4 regions of the Buttiauxella sp. AC142 genome follow, and region 2 is predicted to be linked to each of the others. Evidence: predicted binding sites of a transcription regulator. Region 2 holds the regulator's gene; each other region holds the start of a gene.

Region 1 (7,915 bases), 2.8 Mb from region 2:
GAATCAACTAATCGCTGAATTAAACACCCGATAAACGCCCGTCAGGTGACTCGTGTTGCCGTGCTGGCTTTGACCCATTGATGATGTTTACAGCGTGGACAAAGAATTTTTGCTCCTGCGTTTAACGTCAACACTTCACTACATCGAATGCAGGCGTAATCCCCATCCTCCGGAACCCTCTCGAAACGCTCGCTACAATACTCAGGCAATATAGATAAACCCGGCCTGACCAAATCATCGGGGAAGTAATAGACGCTAATCTGCCCGTTGGTTTCTAATATTGCCAGCCGAACCTGCCCCAAATGCTCTACACCATGCAGGCGTAGTTCCATGAAGAACTCAAATTCGGTCATGTTTTGAGCCTTCATTTTTTCCCAGGCAAACTCACCTTCTTCTATTATTACCGCGGGTTTTCCTTCCATCAGATTTTCAAGTTTTTCACTGTGGCTCATCAACCACATCGCCAAACGATATAAGCAAGCGAGCGTCATGAATACGACGAAAACAGGCAGCATCGGCACATCGTCATAAAACGCCACATCACCTGCCGCTGAGCCAAGAGTCAGGATTATCAACACTTCAAACAACGACATCTGCCTTACGCCACGCCGCCCGGTTATCTTTAAAAACAGGAACACGAGCACAAAGGTGTAAAGGCTACGAAAAGCCACTTCCCACAGAAAATCTAAAGGGACTTTGTCTAGCGCCATCCGCTGGAGATCAAAACTCTTCATTTATACCGCCATAACAGTAGGTTACTAGCAATAAGCATAGCCTGTTATGCTAAGGCCGCCTGCTTGCCGCTGACGATAGCGTCAGTTGGCTAAAACCCGTATCATTGCGCGCTTTGCGTACGACAAAAGTGAAACCTCATGACTCAAACCTTTATTCCTGGCAAAGATGCCGCCCTGGAAGATTCCATCGCTCGCTTCCAGACCAAGCTTGCCGATCTTGGCTTTAATATAGAAGAAGCCTCCTGGTTAAATCCGGTCCCTAACGTCTGGTCCGTTCATATTCGTGATAAAGACAGCGCACTGTGCTTCACCAACGGTAAGGGTGCGACTAAAAAAGCAGCGTTAGCATCTGCGTTGGGCGAATATTTCGAACGCCTGTCGACCAATTACTTCTTCGCTGATTTCTGGTTGGGCAAAACCATTGCCAATGGCCCGTTTGTGCATTATCCAAACGAGAAGTGGTTCCCGATTCCTGAAGACGAGCAGTTGCCAGAAGGTATTCTCGACGAGCGTCTGCGTGCGTTCTACGATCCTGAAAACGAAGTCACCGCAGGCATGCTTATTGACCTGCAATCAGGTAATGAAGAGCGCGGGATCTGCGCTCTGCCATTTACCCGCCAATCCGATCAAGAAACCGTCTATATTCCGATGAACATCATCGGGAATTTGTATGTTTCTAATGGGATGTCTGCAGGGAACACCGCAAACGAAGCCCGTGTTCAGGGGCTTTCAGAAGTTTTTGAGCGTTACATTAAAAACCGCATTATCGCGGAAAGCATCAGTCTGCCGGAAATCCCACAGGAAGTGTTGGCTCGCTATCCTGGCGTGGTTGAATCCATTGCCACGCTGGAAGCTGAAGGTTTCCCAATCTTCGCTTACGACGGTTCATTAGGCGGCAAATATCCGGTTATCTGCGTTGTGTTATTCAACCCAGCAAACGGGACCTGTTTTGCTTCCTTCGGCGCGCATCCTGATTTTGGTGTTGCGCTAGAGCGTACAGTGACTGAACTGCTTCAGGGCCGTGGTTTAAAAGACCTGGACGTGTTCACTCCGCCTACTTTTGATGACGAAGAAGTGGCCGAACATGCGAACCTGGAAACTCACTTCATTGACTCAAGCGGCCTGATTTCATGGGATATGTTCAAGCAGGATGCTGACTATCCGTTTGTTGACTGGAGTTTCTCCGGCACAACAGAAGAAGAATTCGCCACTTTGATGGCCATCTTTGACGCAGAAGATCAAGAAGTATACATCGCCGATTACCAACATCTGGATGTTTACGCTTGCCGTATCATCGTGCCTGGAATGTCCGATATCTATCCTGCAGAAGATTTGCTGCTTGCCAATAACAATATGGGTTATCACCTGCGCGACACCATTCTGGCGCTGCCAGGAAGTGAGTGGGAAAAGCAGGATTATCTGGGTCTGATCTCGCAGTTAGATGAAGAAGGTCATGATGATTTCACCCGTGTGCGTGAACTGCTCGGCCTGGCTACCGGTAAAGACAACGGTTGGTACACGCTACGTATTGGCGAGCTGAAAGCCATGCTGGCGTTGGCGGGTGGTGATACCGAACAGGCGCTTATCTGGACTGAATGGACGATGGAGTTCAACGCCTCTATTTTCAGCCCTGAGCGTGCGAACTACTATCGCTGCCTGCAAACCCTGCTGTTACTGGCGATGGAAGAAGACCGCCAACCACTGCAATATCTGAATGCCTTCGTCCGTATGTACGGCGCAGAAACAGTAGAAGCAGCAAGTGCTGCTCTGAGCGGTGAAGCGCCATTCTATGGCTTGCAAGCTGTAGACAGCGATCTGAAAGCTTTCCCTGCACACCAGGCATTGTTAGGCGCGTATGAAAAACTGCAACGCGCAAAAGCGGCTTTCTGGAAATAAAGTAATAAAATATGAGTAAAGGTGCGTAAATCATCAGGTTTACGCTATATTACGGGGCGATTTTTATTGCCCCGTGTTTTTATTGTCACCGCAATAATTTCATTTGTGACCCAATAGTTAAATATTGGTGAAATAATATTATTTTAAGCTATAAATATTGTTGCAAAATTATTGAAATACTCATTTCTAATTAACCATTCACCTGGGCTTCGAGGGTAAATATCAAATTACGTTATAAATTTTAAACTTTATTTTTATAATTAATATCAATTACTTACGCTGAAAATCAGGTAAACACCTGCTTTTAACAGGCCTATAAGCTTGGCGAGATATGATCCATATCAATTTTTACTCTATAATGCTTTGTTAGTATCTCGTCGCCGAATTAAATAAGAGAGAGTTAGTGTGAAAGCTGACAACCCTTTTGATCTATTGCTCCCAGCCGCTATGGCGAAAGTCGCCGAAGATGCTGGCGTCTATAAAGCAACAAAACACCCGCTGACCACGTTTTATTTAGCGATCACTGCGGGCATGTTCATCTCGATTGCCTTTGTCTTTTACATCACTGCTACCACCGGTACTGCAACCATTCCATTTGGGATTGCAAAACTGATTGGTGGTACTTGCTTCTCCTTAGGGCTAATCCTTTGTGTCATCTGCGGTGCCGACCTTTTCACCTCTACGGTGTTAATCGTTGTTGCGAAAGCCAGCGGGCGAATCACCTGGGGTCAGCTAGCCAAGAACTGGATTAACGTCTATGTCGGAAACTTGGTTGGTGCGTTGCTATTCGTGGTGTTGATTTGGTTGTCAGGCATGTATATGACAGCAAATGGTGCGTGGGGTCTGAATGTACTTCAAACTGCAGACCACAAAATGCATCACACCTTTATTGAAGCTGTATGCCTCGGTATTTTGGCTAACCTGATGGTCTGTCTGGCTGTCTGGATGAGCTACTCGGGCCGCAGTTTGATGGACAAGATGTTTGCTATGATCCTCCCGGTCGCCATGTTTGTTGCTTGTGGTTTTGAGCACAGTATCGCAAACATGTTCATGATCCCTTTGGGTATCGTAGTACGCAACTTTGCAAGCCCGGAATTCTGGACCGCAGTTGGGTCGTCTCCGGACAATTTCACACACTTGACCGTATTGAACTTCATCACTGATAACTTAATCCCCGTGACTATCGGGAACATCATTGGTGGCGGTGTACTGGTTGGGTTGACGTACTGGGTAATTTATCTGCGCGGTGGCGATAAGCACTAATGTGCTAACCATTGTTCAGGGAATAAGAAATCCACATTAGAAGGTAGGTGTTAAATGTCCGAGCTTAATGAGAAGTTAGCCACAGCCTGGGAAGGTTTTGCCAAAGGCGACTGGCAGAATGAAGTCAACGTGCGTGACTTTATTCAGAAAAACTACACCCCTTACGAGGGTGACGAGTCCTTCCTGGCAGGTGCTACTGAAGCAACTACCACACTGTGGGACAACGTCATGGAAGGCGTTAAACAGGAAAACCGCACTCACGCGCCTGTTGACTTCGATACTGACCTCGCTTCCACCATCACCTCCCATGATGCTGGTTACATCAACAAGTCCCTCGAAACTATCGTTGGCTTGCAGACTGACGCTCCACTGAAACGTGCAATTATTCCGTTTGGTGGCATCAAAATGGTTGAAGGTTCTTGCAAAGTATACGGTCGCGAACTTGACCCAATGCTTAAAAAGATCTTCACCGAATACCGCAAAACCCACAACCAGGGTGTGTTTGACGTTTATACCAAAGACATCCTGAACTGCCGTAAATCAGGCGTAATCACCGGTCTGCCGGATGCCTACGGTCGTGGTCGTATCATTGGTGACTACCGTCGCGTAGCGCTGTACGGTATCGACTTCCTGATGAAAGACAAATTTGCTCAGTTCAACTCTCTGCAATCCAAACTGGAAAACGGCGAAGATCTGGAAGCAACAATCCGTCTGCGTGAAGAAATCTCCGAGCAACACCGTGCTCTGGGTCAGATCAAAGAAATGGCTGCTAAATATGGCTGCGATATCTCTGGTCCTGCTAAAAATGCTCAAGAAGCTATTCAGTGGACTTACTTCGGCTACCTGGCTGCGGTTAAATCTCAGAACGGCGCTGCAATGTCCTTCGGTCGCGTATCCACCTTCCTGGATGCATTCATCGAACGTGACCTGAAAGCAGGCAAAATTACTGAGCTTGAAGCACAGGAAATGATTGACCACCTGGTCATGAAACTGCGTATGGTTCGCTTCCTGCGTACCCCTGAGTATGATGAGCTGTTCTCTGGTGACCCAATCTGGGCAACTGAATCTATCGCCGGTATGGGTGTAGATGGTCGTACTCTGGTTACCAAATCTAGCTTCCGTTTCCTGAACACCCTGTACACCATGGGGCCGTCTCCGGAGCCGAACATCACTATTCTGTGGTCTGAAAAACTGCCACTGAACTTCAAGAAGTTCGCAGCTAAAGTTTCCATCGATACCTCTTCTCTGCAATACGAGAACGATGATCTGATGCGCCCTGACTTTAACAACGATGACTACGCAATCGCATGCTGCGTAAGCCCAATGATCGTTGGTAAGCAAATGCAGTTCTTCGGTGCTCGTGCTAACCTCGCGAAAACCATGCTGTATGCAATCAACGGCGGCGTTGATGAAAAACTGAAACTGCAGATCGGTCCTAAAGAAGCACCAATCATGGCAGATGTTCTGGACTACGATAACGTTCTGGATCGTCTTGACCACTTCATGGATTGGCTGGCTAAACAGTACGTCACCGCGCTGAACATCATTCACTACATGCATGATAAGTATAGCTACGAAGCGTCTCTGATGGCTCTGCATGACCGTGACGTTGTTCGCACCATGGCTTGTGGTATCGCGGGTCTGTCTGTTGCAGCTGACTCACTGTCTGCAATCAAATACGCGAAAGTTAAACCTGTTCGTGACGAAGACGGCCTGGCTGTAGACTTCGAAATCGAAGGCGAATACCCAATGTTCGGTAACAACGATTCTCGCGTAGATGACATCGCTGTTGACCTGGTAGAACGTTTCATGAAGAAAATTCAGAAACTGACTACTTACCGTAACGCTATCCCGACTCAGTCTGTTCTGACCATCACCTCTAACGTGGTTTATGGTAAGAAAACCGGTAACACCCCAGACGGTCGTCGCGCTGGCGCTCCATTCGGTCCAGGTGCTAACCCAATGCACGGTCGTGACCAGAAAGGTGCTGTTGCCTCTCTGACTTCCGTTGCTAAACTGCCGTTTGCTTACGCTAAAGATGGTATTTCTTATACCTTCTCTATCGTTCCTAACGCACTGGGTAAAGACGACGAAGTTCGTAAAACTAACCTCGCGGGTCTGATGGATGGTTACTTCCACCACGAAGCGTCCATCGAAGGTGGTCAACACCTGAACGTGAACGTAATGAACCGTGAAATGCTGCTGGATGCGATGGAACACCCTGAGAAATATCCTCAGTTGACCATTCGTGTATCTGGTTACGCTGTACGTTTTAACTCCCTGACTAAAGAACAGCAGCAGGACGTTATTACCCGTACCTTCACTCAAACCATGTAATTCACGGTTTGTCTGAAAAGGCGTAGAATAAAGGCTCCACCTCGGTGGGGCCTTTTCTTATGTCAGAACCGATTTTGCAAGATAGCTGCTAAGTTTAGGGTATCTTGCAAAATTGATTCGACGCGGCATTCTGTTTAAAGACCGCGCTCAACCTGGTTCTTGCTGTAAAGCCTGGACCAATACTGGAGAGAACACCGCAATGTCAGTAATTGGCCGAATTCATTCCTTTGAATCCTGCGGTACCGTGGATGGTCCCGGTATTCGTTTTATTACCTTCTTCCAGGGCTGCCTGATGCGCTGCCTGTATTGCCACAACCGTGATACCTGGGATACTCACGGCGGCAAAGAGATTACTGTAGAAGAATTGATGAAAGAAGTGGTGACCTATCGCCACTTTATGAACGCATCAGGTGGTGGTGTAACAGCATCAGGTGGCGAAGCCATTCTTCAAGCTGAGTTTGTGCGTGACTGGTTCCGTGCCTGCCGTAAAGAAGGTATTCATACCTGTCTTGATACTAACGGCTTTGTGCGTCGCTACGACCCGGTCATTGATGAATTGCTGGAAGTGACTGACCTGGTGATGCTGGATTTGAAGCAAATGAACGACGAGATTCACCAGAATCTGGTCGGTGTTTCAAACCATCGCACCCTGGAATTTGCCCGTTATCTTTCAGATAAAAACGTTAACGTCTGGATTCGCTACGTTGTCGTTCCAGGCTGGTCTGATGATGATGACTCTGCACATCGCCTCGGCGAATTCACCCGTGATATGGGCAACGTCGAGAAGATTGAGCTTTTGCCTTATCATGAACTGGGCAAACACAAATGGGTCGCTATGGGTGAAGAGTACAAACTTGATGGCGTACATCCACCGAAGAAAGAAACCATGGAACGCGTCAAAGGGATTCTGGAGCAGTACGGTCACAAAGTGATGTACTGATCTTGATGCACCAACAAAAATGGCCCTCAACGAGGGCCATTTTTGTATCAGGCGTGGGCAATAGGTGTGGAATGTGGCCCCGCTTTGCGCAGCAGCATCAGTAAGTAAACAAACGCCACTCCGGCAATCATCACAAACAACAGGTTGTCCGAGTAGCTTTGCATCAGCATTGAGGTAAATGTTGGGCCAAGCAAACTGCCAACGGTATAACTTAATAACAGAGCCTGGTTCATTGCCACCAGTTGATGGTGCTCAACTTTTTCACAAGCCCAGGCCATTGCTACCGGATAAAGTGTAAACCCAGCCGCGCCCAGTACAAATAATGTTGGCCCCATTGCGGCATGAGTCAGCATTGCCATGCAACCCAAAATCACCACAAACACCTGAACTCGCAGCACCAACAAACGACCGAAACGATCGGCCAGGCGCCCTACCGGCCACTGGCCCACAATGCCTGCACTGACCATGACTGCCATCCAGAAACCAATGCCAGCATCACTCACCCCCTGATGGTTCAGGTATAACGGCATTAATCCGTAAAGCGAACCGAGAACAATCCCGGAAATAATGCAGCCGTTCACTCCAAGGCGGGCATGGCGCAGGCGAAGCATCGGCCAGACGGATGTCGCCTCCTGGTTTTCACTGCGATCGTTAACAATACGAGTGAACAACAGCGGAAGAATGGCGGTCAGAATAAGCGCGGTTACCCATGGCAGAACGCTGGCTAAATCCGTCGGCATTTTGC
Region 2 (7,915 bases):
CCACCTTGATCTCGACATGCGTCAGGCGCTGACCGAAGCGTTGATTGATTTTGAAGGCGCACTGGTAGTGGTTTCGCACGACCGTCACTTGTTGCGTTCGACTACCGATGATTTGTATCTGGTCCACGACGGTAAAGTCGAAGCGTTTGATGGCGATCTGGAAGATTATCAGCAGTGGCTTGTCGATCTGCAAAAGCAGGAAAACCAGCCGCTCGATTCTGCAAAAGATAACGTCAACAGCGCACAGGCTCGTAAAGATCAAAAACGCCGTGAAGCAGAATTGCGCACGCAAACTCAGCCCCTGCGTAAGCAAATCACCACGCTTGAAAAGCAGATGGAAAAGCTGAATGCCCAGCTTGCGCAAGTGGAAGAAAAACTGGCTGACAGCGCTATTTACGACCAAAGTCGTAAAGCAGAAATGACCGAATGTCTGCAAACTCAGGTGAAAGTGAAGTCAGCACTGGAAGAGTGCGAGATGGAATGGCTGGACGCGCATGACAAGTTAGAGCAGATGATGCAGGCCGAGTAACCGTTTTGCCTCAACCTTATCGAAAACTAAGGATGAGGCCCGCGAACTTAATGCCAAATCAACAGGGCACACGCCGCCGTCAGCAACCCCATAAAGACATTGAAGATTGTCCAGGAGCGGCGGCTGCGCAGCAGTTTGCCGATCATGCTGCCAAACGCAATCCAGATAATACCTGCAACAATGTTAACCAGCGCAATCCCGATACTGATTAACGCCACGGAATGCAGGTACTGAGCACCGGCAAGGCTAAAACTTGCCACTGCACCCAATGCCATCAACCAGGCTTTAGGGTTGATAACCTGAAGTAAACCGCCCTGCCAGAATGGAATAGGAGCCGGAGGCGGCGCATCCGTTTCCAGTTTTTCATAGGTCGCGGTGCCGATTTTCCATGCCAGCCATAATAGGTAAGCACTCCCGGCAATCTTCAGGATAAGGTGCAAAGCAGGATACAAAAGGATTAAGCTACCGACGCCAAAGGCCACCAGCAACAGGATGCATTGCATCCCAAGCATGATGCCAATCATCAACGGAATGGTGCGCATAAAGCCGTAATTGGCGCCGGAAGAAGTCAGTAACATATTGTTTGGGCCGGGTGTAATAGCCGCGACCCAAAGAAAACCAAGCATTGAGAAGAAAAGCGTTTCCATGAAATGGGTGTTCCACACCCGGTAAAGTTAATTAGCAAACTAAATGAAACTAACAGTGTGATATGGCTACGACAAGTCCCGCAGTATTGAATTTTAATCACGAAGAAGATGATCAATTTCGTCCGTTGAAGGGTGTCAGTAATCCGCACCTGCAAACCATGCTTCCGCGTTTGATTCGCCGTCGCTTAAATTTCAAACCTCACTGGCAGCGTCTGGATATGCCGGATGGAGATTTTGTCGATCTTGCCTGGAGCGAAGACCCACGCCAGGCATTGCATAAACCACGGTTAGTCGTTTTTCATGGGCTTGAAGGTAGCCTGCACAGCCCATATGCCCACGGCTTAATCGAAGCCGCCAGCAAGCAAGGCTGGCTGGGCGTAGTCATGCATTTCCGTGGATGTAGCGGCGTGCCAAATCGCATGAAGCGCATTTATCACTCGGGCGAAACTGAAGACGGAAGCTACTTCTTAAACTGGCTCAGTACCCGTTACGGCAAAGTGCCGACGGCGGCAGTGGGGTTTTCCCTCGGCGGGAACATGCTCGCTTGTTTATTGGCTAAACAAGGTGCTGACTGCACGCTACAGGCCGGTGTCATAGTTTCAGCCCCTCTGATGCTGGAACATTGCAGCGCACATATCGAAAAAGGATTCTCGCGCGTTTATCAGCACTATCTTTTGAATCTGCTGAAGAAAAATGCCGCGCGCAAGCTCAGAAGCTATCCGGGCACTCTACCTGTTGATCTGCGCCAGCTTAAAGGAATGCGCCGCCTGCGTGAGTTTGACAATTTGATCACTTCAAAAATTCACGGCTTTGCTGATGCTCTCGACTACTACCGTCAATGCAGCGCGATGCCGTTACTGCCACAAATCAAAACCCGGACGCTAATCATCCACGCCAAAGATGACCCGTTTATGGATCATCATGTGATCCCGGATAAAGCCATATTGCCTGCTAATATCGAATACCAACTTACGCGCTACGGTGGGCATGTTGGGTTTGTTGGTGGGACGTTACGCCGCCCTGAAATGTGGCTTGAGCAACGCATCCCGCAATGGCTGTCTCAATTTTTGGACCAGTAATATGATGATTCCCTGGCAAGACCTGCCTCCCGAAACGCTTGATAATCTGATTGAATCCTTTGTATTACGAGAAGGCACAGATTATGGTGAACAAGAGCGCTCACTTGAGCAAAAGGTGGCTGATGTTAAGCGCCAACTGCAAAGTGGTGAAGCGGTACTGGTATGGTCAGAACTTCATGAAACGGTGAATATCATGGCTCGCGGGCAATTTCGCGGCTAAGCCTGCCTATACTGCATAATACAACTGCCTTCACCCAACCAAACTTGCTACTACCCATGGAGTTGTTGCCTTATGTCAGCCAAACATCCGGTTATTGCCGTAACAGGTTCCAGCGGCGCGGGAACGACCACCACCAGCATCGCCTTCCGTAAAATCTTCCAGCAATTAAACCTACGTGCAGCTGAAGTTGAAGGCGACAGTTTCCATCGTTTCACCCGTCCTGAAATGGATATGGCGATTCGTAAAGCGCGTGACCTTGGCCGTCATATCAGCTACTTCGGGCCGGAAGCCAACGACTTTGGCTTGCTTGAACAAACGTTTATTGAATACGGCAAAACCGGGCAGGGTAAATCACGTAAATATCTTCATACCTATGATGAAGCCGTACCCTGGAATCAGATTCCCGGCACGTTTACTCCGTGGCAGCCGTTACCAGAACCGACTGATGTTTTGTTTTATGAAGGCTTGCATGGCGGAGTCGTTACCCCGCAGCACGACGTCGCCAATGCCGTCGATTTACTGGTTGGCGTAGTGCCGATTGTAAACCTGGAGTGGATTCAAAAACTGGTGCGCGACACCAGCGAGCGCGGTCATTCCCGTGAAGCGGTAATGGATTCCGTCGTGCGTTCGATGGACGATTACATCAACTACATCACGCCGCAGTTTTCCCGCACGCACATCAACTTCCAACGCGTACCGACGGTAGATACCTCTAACCCGTTTGCCGCACGCGGTATTCCGTCATTAGATGAAAGTTTTGTCGTGATTCATTTTCGCGGTCTGGATGATATCGACTTCCCGTATTTGCTCGCCATGCTGCAAGGCTCATTTATTTCCCACATCAATACATTAGTGGTGCCGGGCGGCAAGATGGGACTGGCAATGGAGTTGATCATGACGCCGTTGGTTAAGCGCCTGGCGGAAGGAAGAAATATCAATAATTAGGGCGGCTAAACACCGCCCTTTTCTTCACTCTAGCTTTCAATCACTTCGTAGCTATGGGTGATGTTTACGGCTTTTTCCAGCATCAACGCAACGGAACAGTACTTCTCAGCAGACAAGTCTACCGCACGCGAAACTGCATTATCTTTCAATTCTTTGCCTGTCACAATGAAATGCAGATTGATATGTGTGAACAGACGCGGGGCTTCTTCGCGGCGCTCAGAGGTCAGTTTCACTTCACAATCCGTCACGTTGTAGCGGCCTTTTTGCAAAATAGAAACTACGTCGATTGCGCTACAACCACCAGCGGACATCAGAACCATTTCCATCGGACTGGGTGCTTTATCGCCAGAATTACCGTCCATCAGAATCTGGTGTCCAGAAGCGGACTCCCCAAGGAAGGTTAACCCTTCAACCCACTTCACTCGTGCTTGCATGTTACTTCTCCCGTTGAAAAAATTGTCTTTCAGAGTACGCAGATTCAGCAAATCTGGCAATGGAAGGCGACCTGCGTCAAGCTGAAACGAGACAATAGGAGACACTTGTCAAAAGCTATGCTAAAACAATCCAGATGCTACATCGATACATTGACGTTATGCATGTATGCAGAGGACATCACTAATTACAGGCAGCAAGAATGACTTGCATGCCATCTCCCCAAGGTGGGGAATATTCTAATACTTGCAACGCCAGACAGGATGTTTAGCGTCCTGTCGTTGGTAGCCAGTTATAAAACAGAGGATAACCGCGCATGGTGCTTGGCAAACCGCAAACAGACCCGACTCTCGAATGGTTCTTGTCCCATTGCCACATTCATAAGTATCCATCGAAGAGCACACTGATTCACCAGGGTGAAAAGGCTGAGACGCTGTATTACATCGTCAAGGGTTCTGTGGCTGTTCTGATCAAAGATGAAGAGGGCAAGGAAATGATCCTCTCCTATCTGAATCAGGGCGATTTCATTGGCGAGTTAGGGCTGTTCGAAGAAGGTCAGGAACGTAGTGCTTGGGTTCGTGCTAAAAGTGCCTGCGAAGTGGCTGAAATTTCATATAAAAAATTCCGCCAGCTGATTCAGGTCAATCCAGATATCCTGATGCGCCTGTCTTCACAGATGGCTAGTCGTCTGCAAGTTACATCTGAGAAAGTGGGTAACCTGGCATTCCTGGATGTGACTGGTCGTATCGCGCAGACACTGCTGAACCTGGCTAAACAGCCTGATGCAATGACCCACCCGGACGGTATGCAGATAAAAATTACCCGTCAGGAAATCGGTCAGATCGTGGGTTGCTCTCGCGAAACCGTTGGTCGTATCTTGAAAATGCTGGAAGATCAAAATCTGATCTCTGCTCACGGTAAAACGATCGTCGTTTACGGCACTCGTTAATCTCCGTCTCAAAAATGGCGTGTTGCTTCATAACACGCCTTTTTTGTCTCTAAAAAACTAAATCCGAAACCCGATTAATTGAAGTTGCAGCAAGGCAGCAAGTGAGTTCATCCCGATGAGCTTACTCAAGTAAGTGATTCGGGTGAATGAACGCAGCTAACGCCGCTGCAGCTTTAAGTAAGAAGGGTTTATGTGGCGAAGACTGATCTACCATCCTGAAGTTAACTACGCACTGCGGCAAACGCTGGTGCTGTGCCTTCCGGTGGCAGTAGGTTTGCTCTTTGGCAATCTCCAGTCCGGCCTGCTTTTCTCTTTAGTCCCTGCCTGCTGCAACATTGCAGGACTTGATACTCCCCATAAACGCTTCTTCAAACGCCTGATCGTCGGCGGTAGCCTGTTTGCCGTCAGCAGTTTGATCATGCAGCTTTTATTGCTTTATACCTCAGTGCCGTTGCCGGTGATATTGGCCGTAATGGCGCTATTGCTGGGCGTCACAGCCGAAATCAGCTCCCTGCACGCTCGTCTGCTTCCCGCCTCACTCATTGCCGCGATCTTTACACTCAGCATGGCGGGGAATATGCCCATCTGGAAGCCAATGCTGCTGTATGTCAGCGGTACAATTTGGTACGGCGTGTTTAACTGGTTTTGGTTCTGGATGTGGCGCGAGCAGCCACTGCGCGAATCATTAAGCCTGCTCTATCGCCAACTGGCGGATTACTGCGAAGCCAAATATGGCATGCTAACGCAGCATACCGACCCTGAAAAAGCGCTGCCTCCGCTGCTGGCGCGTCAACAAAAAGCCGTTGATTTAATCACTATTTGCTACCAGCAATTACACATGCTGGCAGCGAATCAGCAAAACGGCTACAAGCGATTACTGCGCGCGTTTCAGGTCGCTCTGGATTTACAAGAACACATTTCCGTCAGCCTCCACCAACCTGCCGAAGTGCAAAAGCTGGTTGAGAAAAGTCACGCTGAAGCCGTGATTCGCTGGAACGCGCAGACCATTGCAGCGCGTTTACGCGTGCTGGCTGACGACATTCTTTATCATCGGTTCCCACAGCGTTTCACGATGGATAAACAGATTGATGCCCTTGAGAAAATCGCGCGTCAAAATCCGGATAACCCGGTTGGGCAATTTTGCCATTATCACTTCAGTCGGATTGGCCGTGTTTTACGCACCCAGCGCCCGTTGTATATCCGTGATTTGATGGAAGACCGGCAGCGTCGCTTGCCACTTTGGGCAGCACTGAAAAGCTATTTATCTTTGAAATCCGCCGCGCTGCGTAACGCCGCCAGATTAGGTGTAATGCTGACCATCGCCAGTATTTTGGGGGGGTTTTTACATCTGCCTAAACCTTACTGGATTTTGATGACGGTAATGTTTGTGACGCAAAACGGCTATGGCGCGACCCGGGTGAGAATTCTTCACCGGTCGGCAGGCACCATTGCAGGTTTAGCGATAGCGGGCATCGCGCTGCACTTCCACTTTCCGCAAGATATCGCGCTGGCCGCGATGTTGATCATTACGCTGGTCAGCTATTTGTTCATTCGTAAGAGTTACGGTTGGGCGACAATTGGCTTTACCGTCACGGCGGTTTACACCCTGCAACTCATCACCCTCAGCGCCGAGCAGTACATCGTTCCGCGCTTAATAGATACGCTGCTCGGCTGCCTGATTGCCTTTGGTGGCATGGTGTGGCTGTGGCCACAGTGGCAAAGTGGTTTACTGCGCCAGAACGCCCACGATGCTCTGGAGCGCGATCAGGATGCGATTCGCCTGATTCTGAGCAGCGACCCGGAACCCACCCCGCTGGCGTATTCGCGAATGAGGGTCAACCAGGCGCACAATGCCTTATTCAACTCGCTCAACCAGGCGATGCAGGAACCTGGATTTAACTCGCACTATCTTGCCGATATGAAACTATGGGTGACGCACAGCCAGTTTATCGTCGAACACATCAATGCGATGACCACACTTGCCCGCGAGCACAACATGTTGACGCCGGATCTCGCCCAGCGTTATTTGCAATCGTGTGAAATTGCGCTGCAACGATGCCAGCAGCGGCTTCAATATGATGGGCCTGGGGAAACCAATGATGCGAATATTCTCGACCCGCTGGAAGGGCTTCCGAGCGGGCCGCTAAGTACCATGGAACAACATTTACAGCGGGTGTTGGGCCACCTCAGCACCATGCATACCATTTCTTCGGTTGCATGGCGTCAGCGGCCACATCACGGTATCTGGCTGAGCCGCTTACGCCGCTCAAATTGACGGGCGATTAAGCGTTAACGACTTTTGCGACCGCTTTGGCAAAGCGCGTCATACCGTCTTCGATATCAGCATCCTCAACAATTAACGCCGGAGCAAAACGCATGACGTCTGGCCCCGCGTTCAAGACCATCACGCCCGCTTCTGCCGCTGCGTACAGGAACTCCCGGGCACGGCCTTTGTAGTGAGGTTTCAACTCAGCGCCAATCAATAAGCCCATGCCACGAATGTCGCTGAACACGTCGAATTGCTCGTCGATTTGCTGCAAATGCTTAACGAACTGCTGGCGTTTCGTCGCAACGCCTTTCAAAACCTCAGGCGTATTGATGATGTCAAACGCCGCACCTGCAACGGCACATGCCAGCGGGTTTCCGCCGTAGGTTGAACCATGAGTGCCAACATGGAACGCAGAAGCAATTTCCTGAGTAGTCAGCATGACGCTGACCGGGAAGCCACCGCCGAGTGCCTTCGCGCTGGTCAGAATGTCTGGCGTCACGCCGTAATGCATGTACGCAAACAACTCGCCGATACGCCCCATCCCGCACTGCACTTCATCGAATACCAGCAACGCTTTATGCTCATCGCACAACTCGCGCAAGCCTTGCAGGAATTCTGGGGTTGCCGCCGTTACACCGCCCTCGCCCTGAATCGGCTCGACCACGACCGCACAAGTATGGTCATCCATCACCGCTTTCACTGCATGCAAGTCGTTAAACGGCACATGAATAATATCGGCTGGCTTCGGGCCAAAGCCGTCGGAATACTTCGGCTGACCGCCAACAGAAACGGTAAACAGCGAACGACCGTGGAAGGCATTATGGAAGGCAATAATTTTGGTTTTA
Region 3 (7,915 bases), 2.6 Mb from region 2:
TTTGTTTTCAGTCCACTGGTAACGGACGCCGCCGCTTAGCGTAAACATGTCGGTGATGTCATAGCTGGTTTGCATGAATGGCGCGAAGTTGGTAATGCTGTAGCCAGGGTAGCGCCCGGTGGTGTAAATGCTTTGGTTATTCAACCCACCTGAGGCATTCGCTTTCGCTAAATCAAAGAATTTTTGGTTTGAGGTAAAGCTTTCGTGGTCGGCATCCACACCGTAGGTAATTTGCCAGCCATCAACGGGCTGGCTGGTCAGTGCGAGTTTTGCACCGTACTGATCGGTATCTTGCTGCGAGGCAGAGAAACTGGTGACTGCGCCACGCGTCAGGGTCGGGAACGGATAGAACGTCAGGGATTCATCGCGATAATAAACCTGCCCAACCAGCTCCTGGCCGAGGAAATCGCTGTTGGAATATTGCAGGCTAATCAGATGACGCTCGGTGCCAGGAATACGGTCTGAATTGAGTTGGTCGCTGACGTAAGCATTACCATTTCCGGTAACAGCCGAGAAATTCTCGCCCAGATTTAGCCCGTAATCGTCATCGCCCTGGCTCTTGTAATATTGCGTGACTAACTGTAATTGCTGAGTTTCATCAATATTGAGAGTGCCGGTTCCCATCACATCCAGACGGTCAGAATACTGCAAGCCGGTTTGCGTGTTATCAAGCAGAGTCTGGTCGCCATTGCCATCGAACCAGCCACCGAACTTCTGATAGGCCACCGACATTCGTCCGGACGCATGTTCGTTGCCGCCAGAAATTGCCCCTGCGATACGCTCATCGTGATCTTTGCTGCTGTTAAAGCCTGATTTAATGCCCGATTCAAATTCCATCTGGGTTTCAGGCTGGCCTTTTTTGGTGACAATGTTAATCAAACCGCCGGTACTACCGCCGCCGTACAAAGAGGTCGCGCCGGAAATCACTTCAATATGCTCGATGTTGAACGGGTCAATGGAATCAAGCTGGCGGCTATCGGTACGGGAAGAATTCAGACGAACACCATCTACTAACACCACGATAGAGCGGCCGCGCATGTTCATGCCGTAGTTGGTGCGGCTTTGACTGCTGACATCAAGCCCTGGAATTAACTGTGCAAGTGCATCTTTCAGCTCCTTGCCACCCTGGATTTGTTGTTCGAGTTCAGTGCCTTCGATAACCCAGGTCGTCTGCGCCATTTCTGCCACGGTACGGTGCATACGGTTCGCAGAAACCAGAATATCTTCTTCTGAAGTTTGCTGCGCAAAAGCTGGAGCCATCATCGCCAGAAGCAGCGGGTTAAGCACCCAGCGTGCATTTTTATGCATCATCATCATTCCTTAGATGGAAAAGATTAACATTTGAAAATATTTTGAAATAAGAACGGACTGGATTTTGCCGATAACGGTTCTCATTATCAATCTCAATTGATAGTATTTCTTAAATTAATCTTATGAATAATCACATGATTTATGTGGTTTACTTTTTCTGGATGTTGGCCTGATGCGGCAAAGGAGTCGAAATGGCAGGAGTGCAAGGGTATCGCTTGTTTAATGTCCAGTTAGTGCATAAATCGCAAGTTTCACCTTCGCTATTGAGTCTGGTGTTTGGCGGTCCGGATGTTGCACATATGAAATGTGACTCGCCCGATCAGCGAATCAAAATGTTATTCCCCTCTGAAGATGGCTCTATTCCTGCTCTGCCGGAGCAAGGCGAGTGGTATCAATTGCTGCAACAATTGCCCAGAGAAAAGCGACCCGTGGTGCGCACTTATACCTTGCGCAAGGTTGATCGCGAGCGCCAGGAAGTCACCGTTGAATTTGTCAGCCACGGTACGGAAGGGCCGGCCTCAGCATGGGCAATTAACTCGCGACCTGGCGACCAGATTCAAATCGTTGCGCCTAATGCCGAATATACTCAAGACAGCGGTGGATACGAATGGACTCCGCCGAGCGGTTTACGCCATGGGCTAATCATCGCCGACGAAACGGCATTGCCCGCAGCGAAAGGTATTCTTGAATTGCTGGCTGCGGGGCAGAACCCGCCACAAATTCAGGCATTTTTTGAAGTGCCAGACGAAGGTGACTGTGTCGATTTGAGCGAGTTCAGTTTCGCGCAAATTCACTGGTTAGCGCGTAAAACAGCGAATGCCTCGCATGGAGAATGCCTGCTCAAATCCGTCAGAGAAAATGTGCAGCTACCTGAAGCCGCAGGCGTGACGGAGGAACTTAATGAAGAAGCGGAAGGCGAACTGCTGTGGGATAAAGCGACTACGGTAAGCAATGATTTTTACGGCTGGGTCGCGGCAGAATCCACGGTGGTGAAACTCCTGCGCCGCCATTTGATTGGTGAATGCGGTGTGAACCATGACACCATCAACTTTATGGCGTACTGGAGTAAAGGGCGGGAGCGTTAAAAGAGCAGGGCGGCAAACGCCGCCCTGTATTAGATTTTTTTAAGTTCTGGCATCAGCCGCATCGTCGTATTCACGATTTGCATCAGCTCTTCATAGCTGGCGTTTTCGCGCGCGCTCACTGACATCCCCTGAATAATACAGCACAGGTACTTAGCCAATTTACGGATACAACTGGTCGCAGGCATTTCGCCTTGTTCCTGGCGCTTGGCCAGAAAACGCACCAGCGTTTCTTCCTGCATCGACTGACGCGTTTTTATCACTGCCGCGATATCTTCCGAAGATGCGGCCAGCACGGAGGAAGTACAGATGATAAAGCAACCTGTTGGCGTGTCTTTCTCAGTAAAGAGCTTCGCAATCAGCGAAAAATAATCTTCCAGTGCTTGCTCGAGCGTGCGTTCTTCGCAGAACAGGCAATTCTCACGCATTTGCGAGAAACGTTCGATATAGCGGTCCAGAACGGCTTTGAATAACCCTTCTTTGTTGGTGAACTCTGCGTACAGCGTCGGAGCTTTTGCGCCCGTCGCTTCGACCAGATGCGCCAATGAAGTGGCTTCATAACCGTGTTGCCAGAACAAAGCCATGGCCTTGTCGAGTGCTGCTTCCCTGTCAAACACTTTCGGTCGGCCACGGCTTTTTTTAATGCAAGTCGTATCAGATGACATATGCGCCGTTTAACCTTTGTCTGTTTATTGAACGATCATTATAAAAATAATATCACGCGGTAGCTATAGGGAAGAGTGGAAAAATAATTATTTCCTATGCTTATGAAAATATAAGCTTTTATAAAATAATTAACGGTCATTATAAAATTAATTTGACGTGTGATGCAGATCACGTTTATGATTTAGTTATCGAACGTTAAGTAAATAAATTTAACGGCCTTATAAATGTTTATCCAAGGTAACTATCATGAAAAACGTAAAAAATCTTATTGCTGCTGTTGTTCTTAGCTCAATTTCATTTGCAAGCTTTGCAGCTGTTGAAGTTCAGGCTGCCCCAGTTGGCGAGCAGAAAGTAGGAACGATCAGCGCATCCGCCGGGACTAACCTGGGTTCTCTGGAAGACCAACTGGCGCAGAAAGCTGAAGCAATGGGCGCAAGTTCATTCCGCATTACTTCAGTCACTGGACCAAATACATTGCACGGTACTGCGGTAATTTATAAATAAGCCTGTGCCCTCTAAGTAAAAACTCTCTCCATAAGAAAGGCCCTGTTGAAAAACAGGGCCTTTTTCTATTGCTGAAAAGGGCGGCAGGCGCCGCCGAGGGTTAGATTTTTTTCAGCTCCGGTAACAAGCGAAGTGTCGTGTTGACGATCTGCTTTAATTCCTCGTGGCTTGCATCTTCCCGCGCGCTGACTGACATGCCCTGAACAATGCAACACAGGTATTTAGCCAAATTTCGAACGCAGGTTGTGGCCGGGATTTCACCTTTCTGTTGGTGCTGCTCGAGGAATTTAAGCAGCGTAGCTTCGAGCAGAGACTGACGAGCCTTGATCATTTCAGAGATATCGTGCGATGAAACTGCCAGAACGGATGAAGTACAAATCATAAAGCAGCCCGTTGGGGTTTCTTTATCGGTAAACAGTTTCGCCACCAGATAAAGATAATCCTCAAGCGCCTCTTCAAGCGTTCGATTGTCACAACGCAGGCAGGTCTCTCGCAGTTTCGTCACACGAGCCAGATAGCGGTCTAAGACGGCCTTGAACAAACCCTCTTTATTGGTGAATTCGGCATATAACGTTGGGGCTTTTGCCCCTGTTGCCTCAACCAGATGTGCCATTGAAGTGGCTTCGTAGCCGTGTTGCCAGAACAAAACCATGGCCTTATCGAGTGCGGATTCTTTGTCGAACACTTTTGGTCGGCCACGGCTTTTTTTGGTATCGCAGGTGTCGGTAGACATAATTAGCCGTTTTAACCTTTTCTATTTTATGAGCGATCATTATAAAAATAATATCTCATGGCTTCTACTGCTAGTTTGTCCAAAAATAAATCATGGCTATCTGTATGAAAAGTAAGTCATTAATAAAATAATTAACGGTCGTTATAAAAATAATTTGACGTGTGATGTAGATCACGTTTATTATTTACTTATCGAACGTTAAGTAAATAAATTAACGGGCTTACAAATCATCTGCTTAAGGTCAAAAATCATGAAAAACGTCAAAACTCTTATCGCTGCTGTTGTTCTTAGCTCAATCTCTTTCGCAAGCTTCGCGGCTGTTGAAGTTCAGGCAACGCCAGCAGGCCAACAGAAAGTAGGCACTATCACTGCAACCGCCGGGACTAACCTGGGTTCTCTTGAAGACCAACTGGCTCAGAAAGCTGATGAAATGGGTGCGAGTTCATTCCGTATTACTTCAGTCACTGGCCCGAATACATTGCACGGTACTGCGGTAATTTATAAATAAGATTCACGGTAAATCAGTTTCATAAAAAAAGGCCCTGTTAAAAAACAGGGCCTTTTTGCATCTCAAAACAATTAAATCTCGGTGCTGGCAATACCGTACGCGTTCACTTCAATCGGCATCCCGGAGCGGTGCTGCATGGCTTGCTCCATGACGCTAGCATCTGTTTCCGGTGCAGACTGGAACTGTTTCATCTGCTCCGTTAACACAATCGGAAGCACTTTCGGATCGTCATCAATGTGTTTAGACAGAGGCTGATGGACTTCAACTAAACGCCTGCCATCGGGCTCCACTGAGGTTTTAATCGCGGTGTTGATGATGCGCACTGGCGTACCAACAGGCATCTCTTTGTACAACGCTTTAATATCGTCATCACGCAGTCGAATACAGCCAGAACTCACGCGCATTCCAATCCCAAAGTCCGCATTTGTTCCGTGCAGCAGATAAACGCCGCCATAGGCTGCGAGGCGAATGGCATGGTGGCCCATTGGGTTTTCCGGCCCGGCTGGGACGACCGCCGGAAGTTTGATTCCGTTCGCCAGATAGCGCGCGCGAATATTGGCCGTTGGCGTCCAGGTCGGGTTGGCGCGTTTATCTGAAACGCTTGTGACCATAGTTGGTGTCACGGTGTCGCCACCGAGTTGGCCAATGCCTATCGGGTAAACGGTTACGCTATTTTTCCCTGCGGGATAGTAATAAACACGCAGTTCGGCAAGATTCATTACCAGCCCCTGACGCGGCGCATCTGGCAATAGCATCTGGCGCGGAATAGTCAGCACGCTACCCGCACGTGGCACATACGGATCAACACCTGGATTTGCCTGAAGCAGGGCAAGGAAGCCGACATTGTATTTTTTGGCGATGGCTTCAAGCGAGCCGCCGTTATCCTCGACAACATGGAAAAAGTTCTGACCGATAAGGCGACTGCCTTCAGGAGGCAGAGGGTAGGAATTAGCGCTTGCCGGGAAAGCGGCAAGGCTTGCGCTGACCAGCATCAGCGATGCCAACCAACGTACAGGTAAAGAGAGAAATCGCGACGACTGCATTAAGCAAAACCTCATTATTATTAAGGTTAATGTTATTAAAAAGTTAATCGTGAATTATGGCGGGGGAAGATGTAGGGAAACCTTCGTGGTTTGAAAAGAATGTGTAAATGTTACAAAAGTGCCTTAGGGGTAACTAAGGCACGTTAAGCAAATTAAGATACGACTTAAGCCGCTGCGTTCTGGGCTAACTGATGCATAAAGTTACGCACCCATTCCATTCGCGCTTTGCGGTCAGCCAGATCTTCAATAAATTTAAGACGCGTTGGCCCATCCAGGCGGAAATGCTGCGGTTGCTTTTGCAATAAGCCAATCAGCCAAACCGGATTAACATTGTTCTTCTCGGCAAACTCAATCACTCCGCCTTTTTCATTGCCTTCTATTTTACGCACACCCAGTTTCTGAGCCTGCTGACGCAATGCCGCGATATCCAACAGATTACGCGCCGGATCCGGTAGCAATCCAAAGCGGTCAATCAGTTCGACTTTCAATTCATCAAGCTCATGCGCCGTTTTGGCGCTGGCAATCCGCTTGTAGAATGACAGGCGCGTGTTCACATCCGGGATAAAATCATCTGGCAGTAGGGCAGGCATGCGCAATTCAACTTCGGTCTGGCTGCTGGTTAAATCTTCAAGCGATGGCTCGCGACCTTCTTTGAGCGCATCGACCGCGTTTTCCAGCATTTCCATATACAGAGAAAAACCGATCGTTTCCATTGAGCCGCTCTGGCCTTCACCGAGCAATTCGCCAGCACCTCGGATTTCCAGATCGTGCGTTGCCAGCGCAAAACCCGCCCCTAAATCTTCGAGAGAAGCGATAGCTTCGAGGCGCTTCTGCGCATCGGTAGTCATGGCTTTCGGGTGAGGCGTTAGCAGCCACGCATAAGCCTGGTGATGGGAACGCCCAACGCGGCCACGGAGCTGGTGCAGCTGCGCGAGGCCGAAATGGTCTGCACGTTCAATGATAATGGTGTTGGCTGTCGGAATATCGATACCGGTTTCGATAATCGTGGTGCACACCAGCACGTTAAAACGCTGGTGGTGGAAATCGTTCATCACCCGTTCCAGCTCACGCTCACGCATTTGGCCGTGGCCGATGGTGATACGTGCTTCCGGAACTAACTCCGCAAGTTTGTCTGCCGCTTTCTGGATGTTTTCGACATCGTTGTAAAGATAGTAAACCTGGCCGCCACGCAACACTTCGCGCAGGATGGCTTCGCGAACCACCAGGCTATCGTATTCACGCACGAAGGTTTTCACTGCCAGGCGGCGGGCCGGCGGAGTGGCGATAATCGACAAATCGCGCATTCCGCTCATCGCCATATTCAAGGTGCGCGGAATCGGGGTGGCGGTCAGCGTCAGGATATCCACATCGGCACGCATCGCCTTGATACGCTCTTTGTGGCGCACCCCAAAGCGGTGCTCTTCATCGACAATCAGCAGGCCGAGATCTTTCATCTTCACATCATTTTGTAGCAGCTTGTGGGTGCCGATAAGAATGTCGACTTTCCCTTCACGCGCCTCTTCCAGAATTTGTGCTTGCTCTTTAGCGGTACGAAAACGCGACAGCATTTCGATACGCACCGGCCAGTTAGCAAAACGGTCGCGGAAGTTGTCGAGGTGCTGTTGGGCCAGCAGCGTCGTTGGCACGAGTACCGCAACTTGTTTGTTGTTTTCCACCGCGAGGAATGCGGCACGCATCGCAACTTCGGTTTTACCAAAGCCGACGTCGCCACACACCAGGCGATCCATGGCCAATGGCTGGCACATGTCGCTTAATACCGCGTTGATGGCCTGAGCCTGGTCCGGTGTGGTTTCAAACGGGAAAGCATCGCAGAACATTTGGTACTGTTCACGGTCATGCTTGAAGGCGAAACCCTGTTTGGCGGCACGTTGGGCGTAAATATCCAGCAGCTCTGCCGCCACATCGCGTACTTTCTCAGCCGCTTTTTGACGCGCGCGCGACCAGGCATCGCTGCCAAGCTTATGCAATGGTGCATTTTCTTCGGCACCGCCCGCATAACGGCTAATTAAATGGAGCGACGAAACCGGGACATAGAGTTTGGCGTCCC
Region 4 (7,915 bases), 100 kb from region 2:
CTGTCCAACAGGCGGTTTTCGACTCCGTTTGCACCTTGTGTTTCAACTTTAATGACATGCCCAAGCGAACGGGCTTTTTGCTCCAGCGCCTCAGCCACCATGTAGGTGTGGGCAATCCCCGCCGGGCAGTTTGTTATAGCGACAAGTTTGAGAGGGGCTTCCATGGCGTGTTCCTCAGGCTCAGGAGAGAGTTTGGTTGAGCAGCGCGACGACATCCTGCGCATTGCCGGTTTTCAACTGTTGGATAAAATCCTGGTGAATAATTTTGCGGCACAATGTGGAAATCACATTCACCTGTTCTTCGCCGCCGATCTCGGGAATGCCGATGCAAATCCAGCAGTTAACCCCTTCGCCATCCATCGCTTTCCAGTCAATATCCAGGGTGCTTCTGGCGAACAAAACAAAAGGTTTTACTACCGCAACGCTTTTGCCGTGGGGAACCGCCACACCAGAACCAAAACCCGTGGAGTGGTTTTGTTCACGCAGCAATAGCGTTTGCATAAAGGCTTGTTTGTCATTGATGTAGCCAAGATCTGCCGCCATTGCAGCAAGGTTTTTCAGCACTGAATAAGCGCTGTTGCCGCCAATATTGAGGTTTACTGCATTGGCATTGAGGAAGGACATCTGTTCGCTCCATCGAAGATTCAAAGCGATAGTGTAGAAAGTTAAACGCCTGCAAATAACAGCGGATATGTCACAGACCCGGTGACATATTTGCGACTCTTAATCACGTTATTCTGTGGACGGGTACACATTGTTGCGGGAAACTAGCTTTCAGCTCCGCCACTTACTCACCAGACACGGATTTTTATGTCGCTTAAAGCCATCGCCAAACAACTCGGACTTTCTGTTACTACTGTCAGCCGCGCGCTGAACGGTTATGACGATGTATCGCAAGAGACAAAAGCACGTGTCGAAGCCGAAGCGCAGCGCCGTGGTTACCGCCCAAATACCTTTGCCCGCCGCCTGAAAATGGGGAAAATTGATGCCGTTGGGCTGGTTTTTCCTGTTCATCCCGTGCCGCTCAATAACAGCGTCTTTATGGACATGGTCGGCGAAATTAGCCGCGAACTGGCGCAACATGAAGTGGATTTACTGCTTATTGCCGATGACGATAATGCCGATCGGCACGGATTTATGCGCATGGTGCAAGGCCGCCGTGTCGATGCACTGATTGTGGCTCACACGCTCGATAACGATCCACGTTTGCAGCAGCTACAATCTGCCGGTTTTCCGTTTTTGGCACTGGGTCGCAGCCAACTGGCTCAACCCTACGCATGGTTTGATTTTGACAACCACGCTGGCACATTTAATGCGGCTAACCATCTGATTTCACTCGGACATGAGCGAATCGCGCTGCTTGGCGAAAATAACTACCAGGCATTTATCACGCAACGCCGCAACGGCTATCTTGATGCACTCGCAAACCACCAGTTATGCACGGATTATCTACGCGAAGTGCCACCAACCCGCCGCGCGGGTTACAAAGCCGTGCAAGAGTTAATGGCGTTACCTTCGCCACCCACGGCGATAATTACCGACTGCAACTCGCATGGCGACGGTGCCGCGATGGCATTGCAACATATGGGATTGCTGACGGGTGAAAACCGCGTGTCCCTCGTGGTTTACGATGGTTTGCCAACAGACAGCATTGTCGAAACTGACGTCGCCGCCGTGATTCAATCGACGCGTGAAGGTGTCGGAAAGCAAATTTCAAGCATGGTGCTGGGCCTGATTTCCGGCCAACCTATCGATTCCCTGCAAATACTTTGGCAACCGGAATTTTTTCCCGGCGTCACCACTAATCCTCCAGCCTGATTTTCACTGATTTTATAATCACGATCACATTACCGAAACGTTTTGGTTGGCATCCGAAACGTTTCGGATCAACAGTAATGACATCACTTTCCCGGAGATGCCATTCATGGAACCGATTTATCATCGCTTAACCAGCGCCCAAAGCGACATCGTTATAAGAACCCAACCTTTCGCCGAAATTGTCTACTGGGGCCAGCATCTTGCGCACTTTTCACCGCTAGATTGCGCCAGCCTGGATCGCCCCATCGCCAATGGCCGCCTTGATATTGATACGCCGATAACCTTAGGTGCAGAACTCGGGCGCGGTCTGTTTGGCTCGCCGGGGATTGAAGGCCATCGCAACGGCCTGGATGCCTCCCCTATCTTTACCACCACGCAGGTGGAACAAAACGGCCAGAATTTAACGATCACCGCTGAGGATAAGCAGGCCGGTTTGCGCCTGATTAGCGAGCTTCGTCTTGATAGCAGCGGCGTGTTGCAAATTCGCCATGGGCTGACCAACTTACGTGCGGCTCCGTGGCAAGTGGATCGCCTGGCTATCACTCTGCCCATTGCTGAACGCGCCCTGGAAGTCATGGCGTTTCATGGGCGCTGGACACGTGAATTCCAGCCACACCGCATTCGTCTCGAACACGACAGCTCCGTGCTGGAAAATCGCCGGGGGCGTACCTCGCATGAACATTTCCCGGCCATGATTGCGGGAACGGCCGCATTTAGTGAACAGCAAGGCGCTGTGTGGGGCGTGCATTTGGGCTGGAGCGGCAACCATCGTCTGCGCTGCGAAGTGAAAACGGATGGCCGTCGTTATCTGCAAGCCGAAGCGCTGTATCTGGCGGGGGAAATGGCGCTGGGTGAAGGCGAAACGCTGCACACGCCATGGCTTTATGCCAGCCATTCTGGCAATGGGCTGAACGGTATGAGCCAGCAATTTCACCAATTCCTGCGCGAACAGGTTATTCGCTTCCCGGAAAATAAGCCGCGCCCGGTGCATCTCAATACGTGGGAAGGGATCTATTTCGACCATAACCCGGAATACATCATGCAGATGGCGAGCCGCGCCGCCGAATTGGGCGTGGAGCGTTTCATCATTGATGACGGCTGGTTTAAAGGCCGCAATCATGACCGGGCAGCGCTTGGCGACTGGTATCTTGACGAGCAAAAATATCCGAATGGTTTGATGCCGGTTATCAACCATGTGAAGGCATGCGGCATGGAATTTGGTATTTGGGTCGAGCCAGAAATGATTAACCCGGATTCCGATTTATACCGCGCGCATCCTGATTGGGTACTGGCGCTGCCGGGCTACGAGCAGGCAACCGGACGTTACCAGTGGGTGCTGGACCTTAGCAATCCGCAGGTGTTCGATTATCTTTTAGAGCGCATGAACTGGCTGCTGGGCGAACATCCGATTGATTACGTGAAGTGGGATATGAACCGCGAGCTGGTTCAGGCGGGGCATAATGGCAAAGCGGCAGCGGATGCACAAACTCGTCAGTTTTACCGTCTGTTGGACGAACTTAACCGCAAATACCCGCATGTTGAGTTTGAATCCTGCGCATCAGGTGGCGGTCGAATCGACTATGAAGTGTTAAAACGCACCCACCGTTTCTGGGCCTCAGACAATAACGATGCGCTGGAGCGTAATACCATCCAGCGCGGCATGAGCTATTTCTTCCCGCCGGAAGTGATGGGTTCGCACATCGGTAATATGCGTTGCCATGCCACCTATCGTCAGCACAGCATTGAGTTTCGTGGCCTGACAGCCCTGTTCGGGCACCTGGGTATGGAGCTTGACCCGATGACGGCCGACGCTGCCGAAAGCGCAGGTTACGAGCGCTACGTGCAACTCTACAAACAGTGGCGACCGCTGCTGCATACCGGCAAACAGTGGCGCGTGGATATGCCAGATGCCACAACGCAAGTGCAAGGTGTCGTTGCGGAAGATAAGTCTCAGGCGCTGTATTTAGTCAGCCAACTGGCGATGCCGGATTATACGCTCGCCGGTAATTTGCGCGTGCCAGGCCTCGACCCGGCGGCACGTTATTGCATCACGCTGCTCGACCATCCGCAAATCAGCGTGGTGGGCAAAGGCGGTCATACCATGCGCAAGCTACCGGGCTGGATGGAAACAACGCAAACCGTTAGCGGGGAATGGCTGGCGCAGGCCGGATTAGCCCTGCCGATCCTCGACCCGGAAAGCGCCATTTTGATTGGCTTTGAACGCGTGTAATACCATGACATCGGGGCGGCACACGCTGCCCCATCAAGTTTGTCCCTTTGAGGAAAACACAATGAGCATGCCTGCCTGTACCCATAAAAATAACCCTAATTTCTGGATTTTTGGCCTGTTTTTCTTTCTCTACTTTTTCATTATGGCGACCTGTTTCCCGTTCCTGCCCATCTGGCTTTCGGACGTAATCGGCCTGAATAAAACGCATACCGGGATCGTGTTTTCCTGTATTTCTCTGTTTGCCATTCTCTGCCAGCCCGTTCTGGGGATCATTTCCGACAAACTGGGGCTTAAAAAGCATTTGCTGTGGGTCATAACCCTGATGCTGTTCTTCTTCGCCCCCTTCTTCTTGTATGTTTTTGCTCCGCTGCTAAAAACCAATATCGTGCTCGGGGCGCTTGCTGGCGGCATTTATATCGGTTTTGTATTCTCTGCCGGTTCCGGCGCGATTGAGGCGTATATCGAGCGCGTGAGCCGCAATAGCTATTTTGAATACGGTAAAGCACGGATGTTTGGCTGCCTGGGCTGGGGGTTGTGCGCTTCCACCGCAGGGGTGTTATTTAACGTTAATCCGGCGTTTGTGTTCTGGATGGGTTCAGGTGCGGCCGTGATTTTGATGGTGCTGTTGCTGGTCGCTCGCCCACAGACAAACCAGACCGCACAGGTTATGGATTCTTTGGGTGCCAATCAGCGCCAGATTTCTGCAAAAATGGTCTTTTCGTTATTTAAAATGCCCAAAATGTGGATGTTCATTCTCTATGTGGTGGGTGTGGCATGTGTTTATGACGTCTTCGATCAACAGTTTGCGACCTTCTTTAAAACCTTCTTTGATTCTCCGCAGCAAGGCACCCAAGCCTTCGGTTTTGCGACCACTGCCGGAGAAATTTGCAACGCGATTATTATGTTCTGCTCGCCGTGGATCATTAACCGCATCGGCGCCAAAAACACGCTGCTGATTGCCGGGGCGATCATGACCACGCGTATCATCGGCTCGGCTTTCGCCACCTCCGCGTTTGAAGTGATTGCACTCAAAATGTTGCATGCGCTGGAAGTGCCGTTCCTGTTGGTTGGGGCATTTAAATATATTACCGGCGTGTTCGACACCCGCCTGTCGGCCACGATTTATTTGATTGGTTTCCAGTTTGCCAAACAGTCCGCGGCGATTTTCCTCTCGGCTTTTGCCGGAAATATGTACGATAAGATTGGCTTCCAGCATACCTATCTGATTCTGGGCGGTATCGTGCTGACCATCACCGTCGTGTCAGCGTTTACCCTGTCAAATCACAGAGCCCCGCTCCCACAAGCTGCGGCAGCTCCGGCAAATTAAGGAAGAAAGAACATGTCAGTACGAAGAAAAATGGAAGTTGGCGAGCTGTATACGGACCACTGCGAAGGGTTGCCGGAAGAGCGCCGGGCAGGCAAAGAGTTGGTCTATGACTACAACATGACGCGCCCTTCGCAAGAGGCTCACCGTGCCGAACTGCTCCAGCAATTATTTGGCAGCGTGGGCGAAAATTGCTGGGTCGAGCCGCCCATCCGTGTGGCTTATGGCAGCCACACGCATATCGGCAAAAACTTTTACGCTAACTTTAATTTCATCGTGGTGGATGACGCCACGGTGACGATTGGCGATAACGTGATGGTTGCACCCAATGTGACCATTTCTACCGCCGGGCATCCGATAGACCCAGAAATCCGCATCACCGGGCAGCAGTTTTCTTTGCCCGTTACCATTGAAGATAACGTGTGGCTGGGAACGGGCGTCATCATCAACCCCGGTGTGGTGATTGGCCGCAACAGCGTGATTGGCGCGGGTAGCGTAGTGACAAAATCTATTCCGCCAAACGTGGTTGCCGCAGGCGTGCCTTGCCGGGTGCTGCGTGACATTACTGTGGAAGATAAATTGTCTTTTGCTGGTTAGAATGCCCTTTTAAATGATGAAGACGGATGGCTTATCCGTCTTCACGCTTATTTCTTTTAGACTTCTAAATTAACCCCATTCCTTTTCAGCCATATAAAAATGCGTTAGCAGTCACATTTTTGAAAGCTAATAATTCCCCATCAAAACCAAATACACGCTGATATTATTAGTTTTCACCCACCAAGATTAATCCATTGAAATATAGAATATTTTCAACAAATTTTTTGTTTCCCGCCATTAATTATCTGTGATTTATATCACAAAACACACCCATAAAAACCCTCTGTCAATGACCTTCAGGCTTAAATGAATCCTGCTTTTGTGACATCCGTTGCAAATTCAAGTCTTGTTTAAAGGGAAAAATGTCTGCAAGCAAATAAACGAGGCGAGCGTCATGAGAATCGGCATGGTAATTAGCGGCGGTGATGTCACGGGAATAAATAATTTTGTTTTTCAGATTTCCCGACTGGCACAAGCAGAAATCGTTTTGTTTAACGGTGGTATTCCAGGTTTATTGCAGAATAATCACCAGGCTATTTCCGCACGGGATCTAGTGGATTTTTCCGTTGCCGCCATTCCGATTATGTCTTCAGGCAGAACTCATCGTAAATTAATGGGTAGCGAATATGAAACCATCGCAAAACAGTTAAAAACCCTGCATATCGATGTGCTTATTATGGCAGGCGGAGACGGCTCCTTACAGTTTCTGAATAACCTTAGCGAATATGGTGTGAATTGTTTCGGTGTCGGTATGACCATCGACAACGATGTTTACGGCAGTGATTACACCATTGGTTTTTCAACCGCCTGTGAACAAGTCATTAAAGAAGTCGGCAAACTGCGTAATACAGGTCGCGCTTTGCCGGGGCGGGTTTTTATGGTTGAACTGCTCGGCGGCTACTGCGGTGAATTGACGCTGCAATCGGCGATTAAAAGCAATGCTGATTTTGCGCTCATCCCAGAATGCCAGCAGTCGTTGAGCGAACTGGCACACAAGATTAGCGCACGCCTTGAGACACAAAACAGCGTCGTAATCCTTTGCTCTGAAGGTTACACCAAAGAATATTCCCCCGGTTTCCAGGGGGCGATTGACACCATGATTAAACAACTTGAGCCAAAAATTGGCGTACGAATTCGTAAGTCGATTATTGGTTATAGCTTGCGTAACGGTGACCCTACCTGCGAGGAAATTTATCAGGGCACAATTATGGCAGGTGAAGTCGTTCGTTGTATCCAGTCCGGCATGAGAAATAAAGCCATTATTATTAATTCGAGTAATAAACCGATCCCTATAGATTTAATCAGTATGCAAAAACGCCTCGTCGACACCGAAGGGCATCATTATAAATTAGCGAAGCAGCTCAATATTATTTGAGGAGACTTTCAATGCTTAAAATTCTTTGTGTATGCGGCTGTGGTTTAGGTTCCAGTTTCGCCATTGAAATGGCTGCAACTGCGGTACTTAAAAAACTTCAAATCCCGGCAGAAATTGATCACACCACCGTATCAGAAGCGGGGGCCTTTAAATCTGACATTATTTTAACGCAAAAAACCTTCGCCGATATTTTAACGGCCGATGCCAGCGAAGAGGAAATTAAACGCGTCATTGTGCTGCACCGTCTCACGGATAAAGACGAAATCGAACAAAAGATTGTCGCCTTTTTAAAAGAACGCAATGTGAAGGTATTCGACCATGAATAGCATCATTAACTTTATTGTTAAAGACCTGCTAGGACAGGCATCAATATTGATTGCCTTTATTGCCATGCTCGGTCTTTTGCTGCAAAAAAAATCGAAGGGTAAAGTCGCGGAAGGGACGTTTAAAACGCTGCTTGGTTTTTTAATCATGATGGCGGGTATCAACATTATTGTTGATACGCTGACTTTCCTGAACGACATCTTCACCCACGGTTTCGGTATGAAAGGCTACATCACCGATGTGGCCG

Evidence for each region. Region 2 encodes CRP, which controls carbon source genes, mostly activating them, when cyclic AMP is high. Its sites were predicted from a motif close to ATGTGANNNNNNTCACAT; they were not measured.
Region 1: the regulator CRP is predicted to act here: its motif matches at 2,960-2,977, upstream of focA (formate transporter FocA).
Region 3: the regulator CRP is predicted to act here: its motif matches at 4,456-4,473, upstream of bhsA (multiple stress resistance protein BhsA).
Region 4: the regulator CRP is predicted to act here: its motif matches at 6,215-6,232, upstream of AC0IWZ_RS19805 (6-phosphofructokinase).

What each region holds. Positions count from the first base shown of each region.
Region 1 covers NZ_CEEDCH010000001.1:1,362,982-1,370,896, reverse strand. Annotated here, with positions in the region: gene AC0IWZ_RS06200 (DUF421 domain-containing protein) at 42-734, opposite strand; gene ycaO (30S ribosomal protein S12 methylthiotransferase accessory factor YcaO) at 873-2,630, shown strand; gene focA (formate transporter FocA) at 3,036-3,893, shown strand; gene pflB (formate C-acetyltransferase) at 3,948-6,230, shown strand; gene pflA (pyruvate formate lyase 1-activating protein) at 6,430-7,170, shown strand; gene AC0IWZ_RS06175 (MFS transporter) at 7,218-7,915, opposite strand, start outside.
Region 2 covers NZ_CEEDCH010000001.1:4,138,594-4,146,508, forward strand. Annotated here, with positions in the region: gene AC0IWZ_RS19335 (ABC transporter ATP-binding protein) at 1-529, shown strand, start outside; gene AC0IWZ_RS19340 (LysE family translocator) at 577-1,176, opposite strand; gene AC0IWZ_RS19345 (hydrolase) at 1,239-2,255, shown strand; gene AC0IWZ_RS19350 (YheU family protein) at 2,257-2,475, shown strand; gene AC0IWZ_RS19355 (phosphoribulokinase) at 2,548-3,420, shown strand; gene AC0IWZ_RS19360 (OsmC family protein) at 3,450-3,854, opposite strand; gene crp (cAMP-activated global transcriptional regulator CRP) at 4,169-4,801, shown strand; gene AC0IWZ_RS19370 (YccS/YhfK family putative transporter) at 4,992-7,076, shown strand; gene argD (bifunctional acetylornithine/succinyldiaminopimelate transaminase) at 7,084-7,915, opposite strand, start outside.
Region 3 covers NZ_CEEDCH010000001.1:1,574,623-1,582,537, forward strand. Annotated here, with positions in the region: gene iutA (ferric aerobactin receptor IutA) at 1-1,308, opposite strand, end outside; gene AC0IWZ_RS07180 (siderophore-interacting protein) at 1,503-2,396, shown strand; gene AC0IWZ_RS07185 (TetR/AcrR family transcriptional regulator) at 2,426-3,058, opposite strand; gene bhsA (multiple stress resistance protein BhsA) at 3,306-3,563, shown strand; gene AC0IWZ_RS07195 (TetR/AcrR family transcriptional regulator) at 3,664-4,296, opposite strand; gene bhsA (multiple stress resistance protein BhsA) at 4,547-4,804, shown strand; gene ldtC (L,D-transpeptidase LdtC) at 4,876-5,796, opposite strand; gene mfd (transcription-repair coupling factor) at 6,012-7,915, opposite strand, start outside.
Region 4 covers NZ_CEEDCH010000001.1:4,238,288-4,246,202, forward strand. Annotated here, with positions in the region: gene AC0IWZ_RS19775 (PTS fructose-like transporter subunit IIBC) at 1-164, opposite strand, end outside; gene AC0IWZ_RS19780 (PTS fructose transporter subunit IIA) at 181-624, opposite strand; gene AC0IWZ_RS19785 (substrate-binding domain-containing protein) at 811-1,818, shown strand; gene AC0IWZ_RS19790 (alpha-galactosidase) at 1,925-4,048, shown strand; gene AC0IWZ_RS19795 (oligosaccharide MFS transporter) at 4,110-5,375, shown strand; gene AC0IWZ_RS19800 (maltose acetyltransferase domain-containing protein) at 5,388-5,969, shown strand; gene AC0IWZ_RS19805 (6-phosphofructokinase) at 6,364-7,344, shown strand; gene AC0IWZ_RS19810 (PTS sugar transporter subunit IIB) at 7,356-7,670, shown strand; gene AC0IWZ_RS19815 (PTS sugar transporter subunit IIC) at 7,663-7,915, shown strand, end outside.